4 regions of the Serratia surfactantfaciens genome follow, and region 4 is predicted to be linked to each of the others. Evidence: predicted binding sites of a transcription regulator. Region 4 holds the regulator's gene; each other region holds the start of a gene.
The links. Region 4 encodes CRP, which controls carbon source genes, mostly activating them, when cyclic AMP is high. Its sites were predicted from a motif close to ATGTGANNNNNNTCACAT; they were not measured.
Positions count from the first base shown of each region.

Region 1 (5,053 bases), 2.0 Mb from region 4:
GTTCGCCGTCGGTGACCACGATCACCTTGACGTTCTGCTTGGTGGCGTTTTGCAGCATGTCATCGATGCGATCGCGGTTCGGGTAGGAGATGAACAACCCGCGCGCGCGGCGGTAGATATCGGAGAAGTGTTCGCAGGCCTCGCCGACGGTCGGGGTGTAGATGATCGGCATCATCTCGCTCAGGTGCGAGTCCAGCAGGCGGTAGAACAAGGTTTCGTTGGTGTCCTGGATGTTGCGCAGATAGATGTGCTTATCGTTATCGTTCTTGAAATCCTGATACTGGCGGTAGGCGCGTTCCACCTGTTCTTCGATGGTTTCCACCGCTTCCGGCAGCAGGCCGTGCAGGTTGAAGTGGCTACGTTCTTCCTCGGTGAAAGCGCTGCCTTTGTTCAGCAGCGGAAATTCCAGCAGAATTGGGCCGGCGTAAGGGATGTAGAGCGGGCGTTTGCTTTCGTATTCTAGTTCCATCAGTTTTACTCTTCACGTATCAGATAACTTTATTGCCGACGATCCTAAAAGATAAAGAGCAGATGTACAGCATTTGTTGCCAGATGATGAACCAGGTTGGCGTAATTATCGACAATCAAATGATTTTTTAACTAAATAAAGTGTCTACGGCGGCGTCGGGGCATTGTATTTGGCGGGCGGGGCTGTTAGCGGCGGAACCGGATGGCTCCGCCGTGGTGCGCTTAGAACGCGGTGCGGCTGACGTTCTGGCAGCCCAGCGCCGCCAGGGTGGCGCGGGTGGCGTCCCATTGGCTGATGATCGCGTCCTGCGGTTCGGCCAGCACGGCGCGGCGGATGTTCTGGCAGTCGCCGCCGGAGAGGTTCAGCAGGATCAGCGCGGCCTGCAGCGGCGGCAGGCTCGGGTTGAAGGCGGCGTTTTCCGCATAGCGGCCGGCGTAGATGTTGCCGTCTGCCGTTTCCAGCGCCACGCCGCTATGGGCGCGGCTGTATGGCGCGTGGCTTCGGTTGGCCGCCGCCAGCGCCGCTTGCGCCAACGCATCGTTCAACGCCAGCTGATGGCCGTGATCGACCTCGTCCATCAGCAGTGAGGCGACATCCAGATCTTTCGGGCCGAAGGCGTCCGGCAGATAGTCCGCCAGCGTGGCCGGCGCGCGACCCGGCAGGCGGATTTGCAGCTCGCCGCCGCTGTTCAGCTCATTCATAAACTGGCGGCAGTGGCCGCACGGCGTGTAGTTGACGGTGACCGAGGCCAGCGCTTTTTCGCCGCGCAGCCAGGCGTGCGTCACCGCACTCTGTTCCGCATGCACGGATTGCTGCAGTGGCGCGCCGCTGAACTCCATATTGGCGCCGAAATAGAGATTGCCGCTCTGCCCGCGCGCGATGGCGCCGACGTGGAAATGCGATATCGGGGTTAACGAGCAGGCCGCCGCCAGCGGCAGCAGAGCGAATGCCAGCGCGTCATCGTCCAGTCCGCAGCCTGAGCGGATCGCCGCCGCTTGCTCGGCCGTGAACATCGCCGGAAAGTCGGACGCGTCCAGATAGGGCTGCAGGGCGGATTGCAGTGTCGCGGGCAGTGCGCTGAAAGCGGTGTGAAAACGCGGATGCATAGAAGGTCTCTCTACAGGTTAACGGGATAACATTCTAGGCAGCGCGGCAACATTAAAGTGTGACCAATATCTCTTAATTGATGAAATCAATGCAATGAAATACATAAATGCGAGATGTATCGCAAGTTTAATCCTGTTTAACCGAACAGGTGCAGCAGCACCGGGAACAGAAATGGCGCCAGTAGTGAGGTGATGATGCCGCAGATCACCAGCGCCAGCGAGCCGAAGGCGCCTTCCTGGTAGTCCATCTCCGCGCAGCGCGCGGTGCCCAGCGCGTGAGATGCGGTGCCCATCGCCAGGCCGCGCGCCGAGTGGGTGGTGATTTTCAACAGGTTGAACAGCGTATGGCCGAACACGGCGCCGAGGATGCCGACGAAAATGACGCAGACCGCGCTGATCGCCGGAATACCGCCGAGCGAGTCCGCGACGGCCATGGCGATTGGCGTAGTGACCGATTTCGGCAGAATAGAAGCGGCGATTTCCGGCGTAGCGCCCAGCCACAGGGCGATGGCGCCGCCGCTGATCATGGCGGTCAGGCTGCCGATGAAGCACACCGCGATAATCGACTTCCAGCGCGCGCGAATTTGGTGCAGCTGCTCATACAGCGGGAAGGCCAGCGCGACGACCGCCGGCTGCAGCAGATCGTTGAGGATCCTGCTGCCCTGAAAATAGCGCTCATAGGGGATACCGGTGAGCAGCAGCAGCGGGATGATCACCGCCATGGACACCAGCAGCGGGTTGAGCAGCGGCATGTTCAGTTTGCGCGCCAGCCAGCGCGCGGCGAAATAGACCGCCAGCGTCAGCGGCAGCGACCACCAGATTTCATGGATCATGGGTTGCCCTCCGTATCGTCGGGCTTACCGACGATGCGGCGCTCGCGGTGGAAATAATGTGAGGTATAGCCGACCACCACCAGCACCATCAGCGTGCTGATGAGGCAAGAGATAACCAGCGGGCCCAGGTGCGCCACGATCTGGTCGTAGTATTTCATGACCCCGACGCCGATCGGCACGAACAGCAGCACCATATAGCGGATCAGTAAATGGCAGCCGGGTTTAACCCACTTGGCCGGCAGGATCTGGGTGGAAAGCAGGGCGAACAGCAGCAGCATGCCGAGGATGCTGCCGGGAATGGCGAACGGCAGCAGCGCCGCCAGCGCGTTGCCGACGAACAGACAAAGGTAGATGAGGAGCAGGGCCCTGAGGTATTTCCAGCAGAGTGTGAGCACGTTGGCCATTGTCTTTTCCCGTTTAACTGATGCATTCATCATACAATTAAACTGTGAGCCATGCCACAGATCGCACCATGAATTCTCGCTATGGCCGCCATGCACGATCGTTGGGTTGACAGCCTGGATTAAGTGTAGCGCGCCGGATTAAGGTGCATCTTCAGCCGTCGTCGCCTGTTCCGCCAGCCGATGGCCGAGGAAGAAAAACAGCAGGCTGAGCAGCGCGGCGACGATCAGCATCACGAACATCAACGGCGGCGCGGCGTAGCTGAGCAGCACCCCGCACAGCACTGGGTTGATGGCGCCGCCCAGCGCGCTGAGGTTCTGTACCCCATAGTAGCTGCCTTTCAGGTGCGGCGGCGCGATAAAGTCGATGAACATGTATTCCACCGGGATAACGATGATTTCGCCGAGGGTAAACACCGCCATCGCCGCCAGCCACAGCCAGACCGCCTCGCCGGCGACCATAAAGCCGAGCAGCCCGACGATGAAAAACAGCGTGCCCAGCGCCAGCCAGCGCAGCATGTTTTCCTGGCGCATGCCGCGACTGAGCAGGTATTGCAGGGCGATGACGATGCTGGCGTTGACGATCATCACCAGCCCGATGATTTTGTAGGCGAACTCGGCGCTGGAAACGGTGATCAGGTACTGCGACAGATAGCCGGTGAACTGTCCGAACACCACGGCGCCCAGGGTGCTGCCGAGGGTGAAGTAGATCAGCCGGCGATCGCTGCGCAAGATGGTCAGCGTCTGGCGGAAGTTGGGTAGTGAGGCTGATGCGGCGATAGGGGCTGCGTGCTGTTCCCGCCCGCGCAAGCGCAGGCTCAGCGCCGCCACCGTCGCCAGCGCCAACCCACCCGACAGGTAAAACGGCAGCAGCGGGTTGAGGCCGGCCACCAGTACGCCGAGCGCCGAGCCGATCGCCCAGCCGACGTTGACCAGAGTGTAGTTGATTGAGAAAGCCTTGATGCGCTGCTCGACCGGCAACCAGTCGGCGAAGCAGGCCTTGATGGTGATGCTCAGCACCGAATAACAGGTGTGCAGGATCGCCAGCACCACGATCACGCCGCCGGGGCGCGGGATCCAGGGAATGGCGAAGAAGCTGAGCGCAAACAATAAAATCGACAGCAGGATCAGGCGATTTTTGCTGAATTTGTCCACCAGATAGCCGCCGTACAGGCTGGCGATGATGCCGAGGGTGAGGCTGATGCCCAGGATCACGCCCACGCTCTTCGGCAACAGGTGGAAATGCTCGGTAAGGTAGATGGTGATGAACGGCAGCGTGACGCTGCGACCGATGGTCAACACCAGCGAACTGGCCAGCAGCACGTTAATCTGCGAGGGGAATCCCTTCATTCGAAACCTGTTTATGCATACAGTTATTAGGCGATGCAAATAACATAGCGCATTTTGGCGGGGACGGAAGGTGGAGGCCGATAATTAGTTGAAAAACAGAGGCTGCGTCGGCAGCCCCGTGAAAAACAGCATTATTTACCGTGTTCTGCCTGCAGCGTGGCGAACCACGGCTGAACGAAATCGCTGCTGCTGCCCCAGCCGGGGATGATCTTCGCCAGGCCGGCGACGTTGACCGGCCCCGGCTGCGCCAGTAACAGCGCTTGCGGAATGACCGTCGCTTTGAACTGGTAGTTGTCCGGCGTGCTTTCTCCGGCGATTTTGTTGGCCACCAGGCGCAGGTTGATCGCGCCGATCAGTTTCGGATCCACCGCGACGCTGACCTGCCACGGGCTGTCGGCCTCACGCATCAGCTGCAAGTCCTGGTTGGAGATATCGATACTGTACAGTTTGATTTCGGTGCGTCCGTTCTCTTTCAGCGCCTTGTAAGCCCCTTGGGTAAAGGCATCCCAGGTGCCCCAGATGGCGTCGATCTTGCCTTTCGGGTATTTCGCCAGCACCGCGCCCACCTTGTTGGCGGTATCGCCCTGTACGTCGGATGAGACCGCGCCGATCGATTCCAGCTCATGAATGCCCGGATGCTGTTTCAGCAACTGCTGATAGGCGGCCTGGCGGCGCTCCATCGGCGGGAAGCCGGCCACCCAGAGTTTGATGATGTTGGCCTGGCCGTTGAAATCTTTCACCAGCTGGCCGAAGGAGGCGTTGGCCAGCGAAGCGTCGTCCTGCTGCGAGACGGTGATGCCGGGAATGCTGCCGCTGACGTCGGTATCGAAAGCCGCGACGGCGATGCCGGCCGCCGCGAGGCGTTTGACCAGATCGGTGGAATAGGGGGCTCGC
Region 1 is NZ_CP016948.1:939,347-944,399, forward strand. Features, by position in the region: gene ATE40_RS04530 (NAD-dependent malic enzyme) at 1-469, opposite strand, end outside; gene cdd (cytidine deaminase) at 691-1,575, opposite strand; gene ATE40_RS04540 (CidB/LrgB family autolysis modulator) at 1,713-2,408, opposite strand; gene ATE40_RS04545 (CidA/LrgA family protein) at 2,405-2,812, opposite strand; gene ATE40_RS04550 (MFS transporter) at 2,951-4,159, opposite strand; gene ATE40_RS04555 (sugar ABC transporter substrate-binding protein) at 4,291-5,053, opposite strand, start outside.
Region 1: the regulator CRP is predicted to act here: its motif matches at 1,633-1,650, upstream of cdd (cytidine deaminase).

Region 2 (5,053 bases), 1.9 Mb from region 4:
GAGCCAAATCACCGGCTGCTCGCCGCTGGGCTGCCAGGCCAGCAAATGGGCGCCCTGCAGCGCGACGGCTGCGCGCACTTTCGGATGCGACACCACAACCACACCCAGCTCGTCGAGTTGACGTTGGCTGATGTAAGGAGAAATCTGTTCGGAAACGGGCAGGGTGAAAATTTTCTCGTTCATTTCATTACCTTATTGTTTGCCGGAGAGACAAATAAAAAAGGGCGACAAAAATGTCGCCCTTACTATCAGCTTAACATCACGCCATTACTTGGAGATGTGAGCGATCAGATCCAGAACCTTGTTGGAATAACCGGTTTCGTTGTCGTACCAGGAAACCAGTTTCACGAAGTTGTCGTTCAGTGCGATACCGGCTTTGGCATCGAATACGGAAGTCAGCACTTCGCCGTTGAAGTCGGTGGAAACCACGTCGTCTTCAACATAGCCCAGAACGCCTTTCATCGAGCCTTCAGCGGCGTCTTTGATGGCTTTCTTGATTTCTTCGTAGGTAGCCGCTTTTTCCAGACGCACGGTCAGGTCAACAACGGATACGTTAGGAGTTGGTACGCGGAACGCCATACCGGTCAGTTTGCCTTTCAGCTCTGGCAGAACCACGCCAACCGCTTTCGCTGCGCCGGTAGAAGAAGGGATGATGTTCTGGGATGCGCCGCGGCCGCCGCGCCAGTCTTTGTGGGACGGGCCATCAACGGTTTTCTGAGTAGCGGTGGTCGCGTGAACGGTGGTCATCAGGCCTTCAACGATACCGAAGTTGTCGTTGATGACTTTAGCCAGTGGCGCCAGGCAGTTGGTGGTGCAAGAGGCGTTGGACACGATGTCCTGGCCGGCATATTTGTCAAAGTTAGCGCCGCGCACGAACATTGGGGTCGCATCTTTGGATGGGCCAGTCAGAACGACTTTCTTAGCGCCAGCGGTGATGTGTTTACGTGCGGTTTCGTCGGTCAGGAAGATACCGGTCGCTTCAGCAACCACGTCAACGCCCACTTCGTTCCACTTCAGGTTAGCCGGGTCTTTCTCTGCGGTAACACGGATGGTTTTGCCGTTAACAACCAGGTGGCCGTCTTTAACTTCTACCGTACCGTTGAAACGGCCGTGAGTAGAGTCATACTTCAGCATGTAAGCCATGTACTCTGCATCCAACAGGTCGTTGATTGCAACGATCTCGATGTCAGAACGCTCTTGAGCAGCACGGAAAACAATGCGACCGATACGGCCAAAACCGTTGATACCTACTTTGATAGTCATATATTCCACCAGCTATTTGTTAGTGAATAAAAGGTTGGTTGTAAAATTACAAAAACCTTACCCAGCGTCAAGCGGAATCGTGTCAATTCTTGCGGCAAGTCAAACCGGAAGGGTGGTTTTGCACGCTTATTGCACAGTCCATTTGCGCTCGGCCTTATCCGTTATATGGGGACAAGCCGCCAAGTATAAAGTCAGCATGCGCAAGATGTGTGATCGTTATCACATATCATCGTGACGTGGCCTTTATGGGCTACAGTTTAGGCCAAAAAACCCTGCAGCGGTGTTAATTTTTTGTTATTATTAATCATTGTTTTCGTTGACATTATCCACATTCAGAGATAAGCACAAATGGCTAAAGAGACAACCCCCGGTCATCCGGTCACGGAACTGAATGAAATCCAACGTTATGTGACGCAACAGCGCGGCACCGAAGCGCCGTTCAGCGGCAAATTGCTGCACAATAAGCGTGAGGGCGTGTACCATTGTCTGTGTTGTAACCAGCCGCTGTTCTATTCCGAAACCAAATACGATTCCGGCTGCGGCTGGCCGAGCTTTTATGAGCCGGTTTCCGCCGATGCGATTCGTTATCTCGATGATAACTCTCATAATATGCATCGTGTTGAAATCCGCTGCGGCCACTGCGACGCGCACCTGGGGCACGTTTTCCCCGACGGTCCGCAACCGACCGGCGAGCGTTACTGCGTCAACTCCGCTTCGCTGAGCTTCACCGACGGTGAGAATGGCGACCAAACGGCCGGTTAAGTGGTAATTTAACCAACAAAATCGATTCAGCTAATTATTCATCCGTAAGCGAGAAGGGCTCTGATGGACGTGAAAGATCTGATTGCGGCGATGACGCCCGAGATATACCAGCGCCTGGTGCAGGCGGTTGAGCTGGGCAAGTGGCCGGACGGCGTGGCGCTGACGCCTGAGCAGAAGGAAAACAGCCTGCAGGCGGTGATGCTGTGGCAGTCGATGAACAACGTCGATCCGCAGCACATGAGCATCGGCACCGACGGGCAGATCGTGATGAAGAGCAAGCAAGAACTGAAGCAGCAGTTCGTTGCTGAGCCGCTGGTCAAACTCAAACCGCAGTAAGCTGTTCCTAAAGCGGGGCGATGTCGCCATCGCCCCGTCGATTTACCGTTTCTCGCTCTTAATCCCCAGCGATTCCGCCAGCTGTTGCGCCAGCCGGTTGTTGTCGTCCGCGCCGTATTCCCAGAACATCGCACCGCCCAATCCCTGGCTTTTGATGTATTCGGCTTTGATGGCCACCGAACGCGGGTTCTCGTAGGAGATAGCGAACAGCGGTTTGCCTGTGGCGGATTGCAGCGTCAGATAAGGCACTTTGGCGTCGTCATCCCAGTGCTCGCGGAAACGGCGCTGCGGATCGTTGAGCAGTTTGCTGACGATGTCGTGGTATTTAAAGTAAGTGTCTTTGCTGAGATCCAGCCCCAGCGCGTTGAACAGAGCGGTTTCTCGCGCACTGAAATAAGGCTGCGTCACCGGATGTTTGGCGGCGTCCGGCTTGTCCCAGTCGATGCCCGCTTCGGTCGCTCGTTTCGGCACCCGGCCATAAAAACCGATACCGAGGTTCATCTGCGCCGGTTTTAATCCGGCGGCAAGATAATGTTTTACCACGGAATCGGCGCTGTAGCGGTCGGCGGCGGCCACGGTTGGCCAGCGCTTTGAATCGTACAGGTTGGCATTGAAGTACTGCGTGCCGTAAGCCATGTCATAGGTCATCAGATTGATGTAGTTGAGGTGAGGGGCAATGCTTTTCACATCGACCCATTCCTGCGGGCTTTTGACGTTGGCACCGACGGCGATGGTCAGTAGTTTACCTTTACCCAGCGCCTGGTGAAGCTCTTTCAGCAGCAGGGTGAAGTTGTCGCGGTCTGCCGGCTGGCTTTCCACCAGCCCCCAGGCGCCGTTCACCGGGTATTCCCAGTCCAGGTCGATGCCATCCAACTGATGCAGTGCAATCACCTGCAGCGCGGAGCGGATGAATATCGCCCGGTTTTCTGCGGTGGCGGCCGCGCCGGAGAAGCCGCGAGCCCCCCAGCCGCCGACCGACAACAGGACTTTCAACTCGGGGTTCTGTTTACGCAACACCGGCAGCCGTTGCAGATCGGCCGTTACCTTCGGCGACAGGTAGATCTGGTGCCGGCGCGCGGGATCTTTCAACGCCGCATTGGTTTCATCCTTCTCACCGTTGTAGATCAGGCCAAACGAATAGTTGAGGTGGGTGATTTGCGTCACGTCCAGTTTGTCGATATCACCGCCGGGGCCGGCGGTGACGTCGCCACCGCCGTTGAAGTAGCCGACGGAGAGATAGCCTGCCTGCGCCGAGCCGACGCCGGCCATAGCCAACTGCACCGCTGCCAGCAAAGGCAGCAGTTTTCGGGTTAATTTCATGTTTGTCTCCTTGGGTCGGCAAGGCCGACCGTACCGCCAGCGGCGGTCACAATAAAGCCGGGCTCAGCGGGCCCCGGATGCGTATAACCGATTGACGTCAAAAGCGTCGCAGTCATAACAGCAAAAGCGTCTGTCGGTCACAAGCGGCTGGCGGAGAAGAAGGGCGGTATTGTGAGCGGCGTCGATATTTTCGCCGCCGCGCAAAAAGGGCGCCGATGGCACCCGAGAGGATTTAGCTGGCGAGGAACTGTGACAGGGTAACCAGTTGTGCGCCGGCGTGCGCCATGTCCTGCAGCGCCTTTTCGCTGTCGCCCGGCTGCAGATTAACGCCGCGGCAGCCGTCGACGATCACTTGCGTTGGATAGCCGGCAGCCAGCGCATCCAGCACGCTGAACTTCACGCAGTAATCGGTCGCCAGGCCCATGATCGCCAACTGTCGGACACCCTGCGATTGCAGCCAATCGTGCAGTTCGGTCTGCGCCCGGTGGCCGTTATCGAAGAACGCGCTGTAGCTGTCGATATCCGTATCCTGTCCTTTGCGAAAAACGGCATCGATGTGTTGCCGCTGCAACTGGGGATGAAAATCGGCGCCGTGGCTCCCTTGCGCGCAGTGCACCGGCCACCACACCTGCGGCAGGCCTTCCAGCTCGCCGAGGGTGCCGACTTGCGCATGTGAATTCACCGCAAAGCTGCGATGATTGGCCGGGTGCCAGTCCTGGCTGGCCACCACCGGCTCGCCGCGCGCCAAACAGGCGGCGATCGCCCGATTGGCGACCGGAATGACGGCGTCGCCCTCCGTGACCGCCAGCGCGCCGCCGGGGCAGAAATCGTTTTGCAGATCGATCAACAACAAGGCCGTTTTCATCGCCACTCCCTAGGTCAGTGGATTAACCGTTGATGCTCAGTTCACCGCGCAGGTCTTGCTGCATCAGCGTGCGGATTTGTTCCGGCGTCAGCGGCTGACTCAACAGATAGTGCAGTTTGGTCAGTGCGGCCTCCACCGTCATGTCGAAACCGCTGATCACTCCGGCGTGCGCCAACGCGTTGCCGGTGGCGTAGCCTTCCATATTGACGCGCCCGGAGATGCACTGCGTCAGGTTGACCACTACGATGCCGCGTTCGGACGCCGCGCGCAACTCGTCGATCAGCTCGGCCTTCTGCGGCGCGTTGCCGACGCCGTAGGAGCGCAGGATCAGCGCTTTGACTGGCTGCAGCAGGAAGTTGCGCACTACCGCGCCGGAAATGCCCGGATAGATGGTGACCACGCCGATCGGCTGCGGCGTGATGTCGTGCACTTGCAGCGCGCCGTCACACGCCGGACTGTCAATGCCGTGCTGGCGGCGAATATGGATGCCGGCTTCCAGCAGCGGCG
Region 2 is NZ_CP016948.1:2,191,870-2,196,922, reverse strand. Features, by position in the region: gene ATE40_RS10345 (D-hexose-6-phosphate mutarotase) at 1-183, opposite strand, end outside; gene gapA (glyceraldehyde-3-phosphate dehydrogenase) at 268-1,263, opposite strand; gene msrB (peptide-methionine (R)-S-oxide reductase MsrB) at 1,612-2,025, shown strand; gene ATE40_RS10330 (YeaC family protein) at 2,089-2,361, shown strand; gene chiD (chitinase ChiD) at 2,404-3,681, opposite strand; gene pncA (bifunctional nicotinamidase/pyrazinamidase) at 3,914-4,546, opposite strand; gene ansA (asparaginase) at 4,569-5,053, opposite strand, start outside.
Region 2: the regulator CRP is predicted to act here: its motif matches at 1,471-1,488, upstream of msrB (peptide-methionine (R)-S-oxide reductase MsrB).

Region 3 (5,053 bases), 200 kb from region 4:
TCGGCGATGCGCGGCTCTTTGCGCACCGCCATGGCGATATTGGTCAGGCCGCCGGTCGGCACCAGCGTCACGCTGCCGGGCGGATGAGCCATCACCGTATCGATGATCAGATCTACCGCATGGCGCGTATCCAACTGCAGGTGGGGCTCCGGCAATACCGGGCCATCGAGGCCGGAGTCGCCGTGAATGTCAGGCGCCACTTCGATATTGCGCACCAGCGGGCGCGGGCAGCCGGCGGCGAAAGGCACGCCGGTGATATTGGCGATGCGCGCCACCGCCAGGGCGTTGCGCGTCACTTTGTCCAGCGTTTGGTTGCCCACCACGGTGGTGACCGCCAGCAGGTCGATCTGCGGATTGCCCCAGGCCAGCAGCAGGGCGATAGCGTCGTCATGCCCCGGGTCACAGTCCAGTATGATTTTTTTCATGGTTATTCCTGATGCAGGGAGAGGTTCCCGCAGCATAACGCAGTGCGGCGAGGTGGGGGAATGCCGATGCGAATTTTGTTAACTACATCAAAGCCTTGCCGATCATTCGATGTAATGAAACGTAAATCCTGCTCGCCGGGCTTTACCCTGGAGTTTACTCCAGGGTTTACAGTGAGGTTCAGCGTTAATGCACAGAGGAGAGGCGTGATGAGCTTACTGAAAAGGTTGTTGGGGCAAGGTGGTGTTAACGGCGGTCATCAGCGCGCGGGTCACCGCGGCGGGCATCATGGCAACCGCTATAGCCAGCATGGCGATCAGGGGCCGCAGTGTCCGGAATGCCAGGCGGTGAATAAATCGGGCGCGCGTTACTGTCACCGTTGCGGCCAGCCGTTTGCCGCGGTGAGCGCCACCTGCGGGCAGTGCGCCGCGCCGCTGCCGCCGGGCAGCCGCTTTTGCCCGCAGTGCGGCGGCGGCGTACCGTGAACCGGGGCGGTTGGACACTCGCGCTGTTGCTCGGCGCGATGGTGCTGTGGACGCTGCTGGCCTGGGGCGTTGCCGGTATGCTGGCCTGGCTCCCGGCGTTGGCGGAGGCGGCCGGCGACGCATCCCTGCCGGTAAACGGCGCGCTGAGCCTGGTGCCGCAGACGATGCTGGACGCCTGGCTGCCGTGGCTGAAACAGCTGGGCAGCGGGCTGGCGAGCTATTTTCCTCTGTTGCTGACCTGGGCGGGTTACGCCGTTTGGCTGCTGTGGGGCCTCGGCATGTTGGCGCTGATGCTGCTGGGCGCGCTGGCGCGCCGCTATTTGAGCGCCGCTCAGCGATAGCCCTGATAGACCGCCGCTACGCGCTCGAAATAGTCGGTTAAATAGTTGATGCACACCTGCACCTTCAGCGGCAGTTTGTCCTTTTCGGTATAGAGCGCGTAGATCGGCCGCGGATCCGAATGGTAGCTTTTGAACAGGATCTCGATCTCGCCGCGTTTGATCTCTTCGATCACCCACATCAGCGGGGCGTAGGCGATGCCGGCGCCGTTTTTCAACCAGCGGATCATGGTGGAGGAGTCGTTGGTCACGAAACGCCCCTGCGGCGAAATGCGCGTGGTGATGCCTTCCGGCGACATCAATTCAAATTCGCTGTCGGGCCGCACGCTGTATTCCAGCCAGGAGAAGTTAACCATGTCGCTCGGCTTCTGCGGCGTGCCGTGCTGGCTCAGGTAGCTTTTGGCGGCGCACACCACCATCGGCATCTGCCCCAGGCGGCGAGAGAACAGGCTGGAATCCTGCAGCGCCCCGGTGCGGATCACCAGATCCAGCCCGTCGGCGATCAGATCCGGCGCCGGTATGCCGGTCACCAGGTTGACCGTCAGGCCCGGGTACTCTTTCATCATTTCGGCGGTCATGTTCGCCAGCACGTTTTGCGCCATGGTGGAGGAGCTGCCGATGCGCAGCGTGCCGGCGGGCGTATTGTTAAACGCATACAGCTGCTCATGTACTTCACTGACTTCCTGCAGCATGCGCCGGCAGCCCTGATAGTAGATTTTGCCGGCTTCGGTCAGGCCGATGCTGCGCGTGCTGCGGTTCAGCAGCTTGACCTGCAGCTCATTTTCCAGTTTCGAGACGGTTTGGCTGATCGATGAAACGCTCATGTCGAGCTGGCGCGCGGCCGCGGTAAACGACCCGAACTCAACCACTTTGGCGAATACCGACATCCGTTTTAATCTTTCCATTATTCACTCTGGCTTAAAAGTGATTTAGATCACAGATTGTTGATGCCTTGATAGTAAGCAGGCTAATATAACGTGGTCGGGTGAATAGACCTTACCAACGTGCGAGAGCGAGCGGCCCTGCAATCCTGCCGCTCCTCCGGCACCCTCGCAATCCCTGTCGTGGATGTCAGCCCCAAAGTTTAACCTTTTTTCGGGTTCGTGACCTGGACAAGCTGTCCGGTCAAGATTTGTGGCGCGCGCACGCTAAAATGTAAAGAGAATGTGAATGGCAAGGCCCGTCGTCCCCCGGCGCAGTGAACAATAAGGAAAAAGTGATGAGTTTGCTTCCGGTTATGGTCATCTTCGGACTGTCGTTTCCGCCGGTGTTTTTCGAGCTGTTGGTGTCGCTGGCGCTGTTTTTTCTCCTGCGCCGCCTGCTGCAGCCGACGGGGATTTACGATTTTGTCTGGCATCCGGCGCTGTTTAACACCGCGCTGTATTGCTGCCTGTTTTATTTGATTTCATGTCTTTTTGTTTGAGGTCGCTGTGAAAAATTTTTCGATAAAAATAACCCGGATCGCGATCACTTTGATTCTTGTGCTGCTGGGGATCGTTGCGGTGTTCAAGGCCTGGGTGTTTTACACCGAGTCGCCGTGGACGCGCGACGCCAAGTTCACCGCCGACGTGGTGGCGATCGCCCCGGACGTCAGCGGCCTGCTGACCGACGTGCCGGTGGTGGACAACCAGCTGGTGAAAAAAGGGCAGGTGCTGTTCGTGGTCGATCGGCCGCGCTATGAGCAGGCCCTGGCGGAAGCCGGCGCCGACGTCGCCTACTACCAGACGCTGGCGGCGGAAAAACGGCGTGAGGCCGGCCGCCGCGTGAAGCTGGGCGTGCAGGCGATGTCGCAGGAAGAGATCGACCAGTCGAACAACTCGCTGCAGACCGTGCAGCACCAGCTGGCGAAGGCCGTAGCGGCGCGCGAGCTGGCGCAGCTGGATCTGGAACGCACCACGGTGCGCGCCCCGGCCGATGGCTGGATCACCAACCTCAACGTACACGCCGGCGAATACATCACTCGCGGCTCGGTGGCGGTGGCGTTAGTGAAGAAAGACTCCTTCTACATCCTGGCTTACCTGGAAGAAACCAAGCTGAGCGGCCTGAATAAGGGCGACCGCGCGGAGATCACCCCGCTGGGCAGCAACCGCATCATGCACGGCACCGTCGACAGCGTGGCGGCGGCGGTAAACAACAGCAGCAGCACGGTCAACAGCAAAGGGTTGGCGTCGATCGACAGCAACCTGGAGTGGGTGCGCCTGGCGCAGCGCGTGCCGGTGAAGATCCTGCTGGACGCCAAGGATCAGCAGCATCCGTACCCGGCCGGCACTACCGCGACCGTGGTGATCGTCGGCAAGAACGACCGCAATGCCGACAGCGGCTCGCCTTTTGTGCGCCTGATGCACCGGCTGCGTGAGTTCGGCTGATGAACAGCCCAACCTTCATCCGGCTGAGATTTGCCTTCAAACTCAGCTTCGCGATTGTGTTTGCGCTGTTCGTCGGCTTCCACCTCAATCTGGAAACCCCGCGGTGGTCGGCGATGACCGCCGCCATCGTCGCCGCCGGCCCGGCCTTTGCCGCCGGCGGTGAACCCTTCTCCGGCGCCATCCGTCATCGCGGTTGGCTGCGCATCATCGGCACCTTTATCGGCTGCTTCGTCGGCCTGATCATTATCATCACCACCGCCCGCGCGCCGGTGGTAATGCTGCTGCTGTGCTGCATCTGGGCCGGGTTCTGCACCTGGATTTCTTCGCTGATCAAGGTGGAAAACTCTTACGCCTGGGGGTTGGCCGGTTATACCGCGCTGATCATCATCGTCACCGTCGCCACCAGCGAAGCCCATCTGTTGGAAGCGCCGCAGTTCGCTATTGAGCGTTGCAGCGAGATCGTGCTGGGGATCGTCAGCGCCGTGCTGGCGGATCTGCTGTTTTCGCCGCGCTCGATCAAGCAGGACATCGATCGGGCGGTCGATCAACTGCTGGTGGATCAATACCGCCTGCTGCAGATGTGCATCAGCAACGCCGATAAAGAGGACATCGACCGCGCCTGGAGCAACCTGGTGAAGAGCACCACGGCGCTGGACGGCATGCGCAACAACCTGATGATGGAGTCCTCGCGCTGGCAGAAGGTCAATCGCCGGGTAAAAGCGTTGCATACCCTGTCGCTGACGCTGATCACTCAGGCCTGCGAAACCTATCTGATCCTGCTGAATCACCCGGACGCGTTGCAAGCGAGCCTGCGGGAGCAGCTGATGGTGCCGGCGGAAAACCCGCCGGAGATCCACAAACGCATGAAGCTGCTGCGCCAGGTGCTGACCACCCATCGCTCCGATGAAACGCTGCCGACCATCACCGGCTGGGTCGGCGCGGCGACGCGCTACCTGCTGCTGTCGAAGGGCGTGCATACCAACGGCAGCATCAGCGCGGTTGAAGAGGACGTGTTGAGCAAGGAAACCGTGGTCAAACCGACCTCGGCGGAAGGGCACCACGCGATGATCAACGGCCTGCGCACCTTCGTGGCGACGGCCTTCGGCAGCCTGCTGTGGCTATGGACCGGTTGGACATCCGGCAGCGGTTTTATGGTGATCATCGCGGTGATCACTTCGCTGGCGATGCGTACCCCGGCGCCACGCATGGTGGCGATGGATTTCGTGCTGGGGATGCTGGCGGCGATCCCGGTCGGTTCCCTGTTCTTCATGGTGATCCTGCCGGCGACGCAGCAGAGCATTCTGCTGTTGTGTCTCAGCCTCGGTCTGCTGGCGTTTTTCATCGGCATCGAGGTGCAAAAGCGGCGGCTCGGTTCGCTGGGGCTGTTAGCGGGGACCATCAACATTCTAGTGCTCAGCAACCCAATGGAGTTTAACGTGAC
Region 3 is NZ_CP016948.1:3,899,382-3,904,434, reverse strand. Features, by position in the region: gene uriH (uridine-preferring nucleoside hydrolase UriH) at 1-425, opposite strand, end outside; gene ATE40_RS18340 (zinc ribbon domain-containing protein) at 633-908, shown strand; gene ATE40_RS18335 (hypothetical protein) at 905-1,249, shown strand; gene aaeR (HTH-type transcriptional activator AaeR) at 1,240-2,151, opposite strand; gene aaeX (p-hydroxybenzoic acid efflux pump operon protein AaeX) at 2,466-2,669, shown strand; gene aaeA (p-hydroxybenzoic acid efflux pump subunit AaeA) at 2,677-3,612, shown strand; gene aaeB (p-hydroxybenzoic acid efflux pump subunit AaeB) at 3,612-5,053, shown strand, end outside.
Region 3: the regulator CRP is predicted to act here: its motif matches at 2,169-2,186, upstream of aaeR (HTH-type transcriptional activator AaeR).

Region 4 (5,053 bases):
GACGACGCCATCACCTCGCGCATTCACGGCTTCAGCGACGCTATCGACTATTATCGCCGCTGCAGCGCTCTGCCGCTGTTGCCGGCTGTCCAGACGCCGCTGCTGATCATCCATGCGAAGGACGATCCCTTCATGACCCATGAGGTGATCCCCGACGTCGCCGGCCTGCCGCGCAATATCGAATACCAGTTGACCGAGTACGGCGGCCACGTCGGCTTCGTCGGCGGCACGCTGAAAAAACCGCACATGTGGCTGGAGCATCGCATTCCGGCCTGGCTTTCCCCTTATCTGGACATCCCGACGTGATCATTCCCTGGCAAGAGCTGACAACCGATACCCTGAATAGCCTGATCGAATCCTTTGTACTGCGCGAAGGCACCGATTATGGCGAGCACGAGCGCTCGCTGGAGCAGAAGGTGGAGGACGTGCGCCGCCAGCTGAAAAACGGCGACGTGGTGCTGGTGTGGTCGGAACTGCACGAGAGCGTCAACATCATGCCGCGCGGCCAGTTCCGCGCCGGGCAGGAAGAAATTTAGTGGCGTTCGGTTCTATGACTGACGGAAAAAATCAGGTAACAATGGGGCATTGCAAACCAGCGCGCACCATTTTTTCCTGACATAGAGAGCGTCAACAAGAGCCACAATAATCCCCTGACGCCGGCGCATTCAACACGGAGTGACAACCACCATGTCTGCCAAACATCCCGTTATCGCGGTGACCGGTTCCAGCGGCGCCGGCACCACCACCACCAGCGTGGCGTTCCGCAAAATCTTCCAGCAGCTCAACATTCGCGCCGCCGAGCTGGAGGGCGACAGTTTCCACCGCTACACCCGGCCGGAGATGGACGCGGCGATCCGCAAGGCGCGCGATCTGGGCAGACACATCAGCTATTTCGGCCCCGAGGCCAACGACTTCGGCCTGCTGCAACAAAGCTTTATCGACTACGGCAAGAACGGCACCGGCCGTTCGCGCAAGTATCTGCATACCTACGACGAAGCGGTGCCATACAATCAGGTGCCGGGCACCTTCACCCCGTGGGAGCCACTGCCGGCGCCGACCGACGTGCTGTTCTACGAGGGGCTGCACGGCGGCGTAGTCACCGAGCACCATGACGTGGCCAAACATGTCGATCTGCTGGTCGGCGTGGTGCCGATCGTCAACCTGGAATGGATCCAGAAGCTGATCCGCGATACCGGCGAGCGCGGCCACTCCCGCGAAGCGGTAATGGATTCGGTGGTGCGTTCGATGGAAGACTACATCAACTACATCACGCCGCAGTTCTCGCGCACCCACATCAACTTCCAGCGCGTTCCGACGGTGGACACCTCCAACCCGTTCGCTGCCAAGGCCATTCCGTCACTGGATGAAAGCTTCGTGGTGATCCACTTCCGCGGGCTGGATCAGATAGACTTCCCCTATTTGCTGGCGATGCTGCAAGGATCGTTTATTTCGCACATCAATACGCTGGTGGTGCCGGGCGGCAAGATGGGGTTGGCGATGGAGCTGATCATGGCGCCGCTGGTGCAGCGGCTGCTGGAAGGCAAGAAGATCGAATAAGCGCGTTGAGCGCGGCGGCTGGCCGCGCTCCGTCTCGATTACGCCGGCTGGCGGATCTCGAAGCTGTGGGTCACCGTGGCGGCTTTGTTGAGCATCAGCGCCACCGAGCAGTATTTCTCCGCCGACAGGTTCACCGCTCGCTCTACGATCTTGTCGGTCAGATCCTGACCGGTGACGATGAAGTGCAGGTTGATATGGGTGAACAGCCGCGGGGCTTCTTCGCGGCGCTCGGAGGTCAGCTTCACCTCGCAATCGCGCACGTCATTGCGCCCTTTTTGCAGGATGGACACCACGTCGATCGCGCTGCAGCCGCCTACCGACATCAGCACCATCTCCATCGGGCTGGGCGCTTTATCGCCGGCGTTGCCGTCCATCAGTACCTGATGGCCGGAGGCCGATTCACCCAAAAACGTTAACCCTTCCACCCATTTAACTCTTGCCTGCATTCTGGTCACTCCGGTTGATTTCTTAAAATCAGAGTACGCTTTCGCATAGAAACAGGCAACGTAACCTGATGCTAATCATGCTGAAGCGAGACAACACGAGACACCCGCCTTACTCTGTGCTACAAACAGAGCCGCAATAAATCTTTCCGGGACACTGCATTTCAGGGAAACGCCCAGAGAAAGGCTCCTTTACCGGTATGTTAACAGAATGTAGCTTGCAGCGCTTACGGCAAGTTAATATGCTAGAGCGACAGCGTATTTTTATGACACGCCTCAAAACTTGCCGGTAGCCCTCGCTCATAACAGCGGCTACAGGCGGGTTTTACAGGGAACTCTGACCCCTGTGACACAAGGCAGCGATAACAACAGAGGATAACAGCGAATGGTTCTCGGCAAACCGCAAACAGACCCTACTCTCGAATGGTTCCTGTCTCATTGCCATATCCACAAATATCCATCGAAGAGTACGCTGATTCACCAAGGTGAAAAGGCCGAAACGCTTTACTACATCGTGAAAGGCTCCGTCGCGGTGCTGATCAAGGATGAAGAAGGTAAAGAGATGATCTTGTCCTACCTCAACCAGGGGGATTTCATCGGCGAGCTCGGATTGTTCGAAGAGGGCCAGGAGCGCAGCGCCTGGGTTCGCGCGAAAACCGCCTGTGAAGTGGCCGAAATTTCCTACAAGAAATTCCGCCAGCTGATCCAGGTGAACCCGGACATCCTGATGCGTCTGTCCGCCCAAATGGCGAGCCGCCTGCAGGTCACTTCCGAAAAAGTGGGCAACCTCGCCTTCCTGGACGTTACCGGCCGCATCGCGCAAACCTTGCTGAATCTGGCGAAGCAACCCGACGCCATGACTCACCCGGACGGCATGCAGATCAAAATCACCCGTCAGGAAATCGGCCAGATCGTCGGCTGCTCGCGCGAAACCGTTGGCCGTATTCTGAAAATGCTGGAAGACCAAAACCTGATTTCCGCCCACGGCAAAACCATTGTCGTCTACGGCACCCGTTAATCCCTGAAAAAACGGCGCAATCTGCGCCGTTTTTTATCTGCTCGCTGCCATGTGGCGTCGTCTGATCTACCACCCGGAAGTCAATTACGCACTGCGACAAACGCTGGTGTTGTGCCTGCCGGTGCTGTTCGGCCTGCTGATCGGCCAGCTGCAGCTCGGCCTGATGTTCTCTCTGGTGCCCGCCTGCTGCAATATCGCCGGTCTCGACACGCCGCATAAGCGCTTCTTTAAACGGCTGATCGTCGGCGGTGCGCTGTTCGCCCTCAGCAGCCTGCTGCTGCAACAGGCCCTGCTGTGGCATCTGCCGCTGCCGGCGCTGATGCTGGGTCTGGCGCTGTTGCTCGGCGTCACCGGCGAAATCAGCCCGCTGCACGCCCGGCTGTTGCCGGCGGCGCTGGTGGCCGCCATCTTCGCTCTCAGCATGGCTGGCACGGTACCAATCTGGCAGGCGCCGTTGTTGTACGTCATCGGCACCGCCTGGTACGGCTTATTCACCTGGTTCTGGTTCAAACTGTGGAAAGAGCAGCCGATGCGCGAGACGTTGAGCCAGCTTTATCTGGAACTGGCGGACTACTTCGAAGCCAAGTATTCGCTGCTGACCCAACACACCGACCCGCAAACCGCGCTGCCGCCGCTGCTGGTGCGCCAGCAAAAGGTGATGGATCTGATCAGCCTACTGTACCAACAGCTTAATTTCCTGCCGCACGCCAACAACCTCGATCAAAAGCGCCTGCAGCGCGCCTTTCAGGTGGCGATGGACCTGCAGGAGCACATCACCGTCAGCCTGCATCTGCCGGAAGAAGTGCAGAAGCTGATGGAGCAGAGCCAGGCCGAAGCGATCATTCGCCGCAACGCCCAGGTGATCGCCGGCCGGCTGCGCGTGGTGGCGCACGATATTCTCTACCATCAACATTCGAAGCGCTTTTCCATGACGCACGAGCTGGCGGCGCTGGAAAAAATGGCGGCGCAGCATCCCGACAACCCGGTCGGCCAGTTTTGCTACTACCATTTCAGCCGCATCGCCCGCCTGCTGCGCACCCAGCACCCGCTGTACCGCCGCGATTTGATGCCCAGCCAGCACCGCCTGCCGTTTTGGCCGGCGTTGGCCAGCTACCTGTCGTTCAAATCCACCGCCCTGCGCAACGCCGCGCGGCTGGGGGTAACGCTGGCGGTCGGCAGCAGCCTGGGGGCGGTATTCAACCTGCCGAAGCCTTACTGGATCCTGCTCACTATCATGCTGGTGAGTCAAAACGGCTATAACGCCACCCGGGTGCGCATTCAGCACCGTGCGCTGGGCACGATCGCCGGACTGTTGCTGGCGGCGGGTCTGCTGCAGCTGCAGTTGCCGGAAGGGGAAACGCTGAGCATCATGCTGGTGATCACGCTGCTGGCCTACCTGGTTTCGCGCAAGAATTACGGGCTATCGGTGATCGGCTTTACGGTCACGGCGGTTTACACCCTGCAGCTGCTGGCGCTGAACGGCTCGCATTTTCTGGTGCCGCGCCTGATCGATACGCTGATCGGCTGCGTGCTGGCGTTCGGCGGCACCATTTGGCTGTGGCCGCAGTGGCAAAGCGGGCTGCTGCGCAAAAATGCCCATCAGGCGCTGGAGAACGATCAGGCCGCGCTGCGGCTGATGCTGAAGCAACCCGAGCCGGACGCCGCCTCGCTGGCCTACGCCCGCATGCAGGTCAACCAGGCGCACAATGCGCTGTTCACAGCGCTCAATCAGGCGATGCAGGAACCGGGATTCGCCTCGAACTATCTGGCTGACATGCGGCTGTGGGTCACTCACAGCCAGTTCATCGTCGAGCACCTGAACGCCATGACCATTCTGGCGCGCGAGCACTACATGCTGACGCCGAAGCTGGCGGAAGAGTATCTGCAAACCTGTGAAATCGCGCTGCAAAGCTGCCAGCAGCGGCTGGAATACGATGGCCCGAGCAGCGACAACAGCGGCATCATGCAGCCGCCGGACTTGCATCCGGACATGCCCGTCACCGAGATGGAGCGCCATCTGCGGCGCATCCTGTCG
Region 4 is NZ_CP016948.1:4,099,512-4,104,564, forward strand. Features, by position in the region: gene ATE40_RS19245 (hydrolase) at 1-306, shown strand, start outside; gene ATE40_RS19250 (YheU family protein) at 303-536, shown strand; gene ATE40_RS19255 (phosphoribulokinase) at 688-1,557, shown strand; gene ATE40_RS19260 (OsmC family protein) at 1,596-2,003, opposite strand; gene crp (cAMP-activated global transcriptional regulator CRP) at 2,386-3,018, shown strand; gene ATE40_RS19270 (YccS/YhfK family putative transporter) at 3,068-5,053, shown strand, end outside.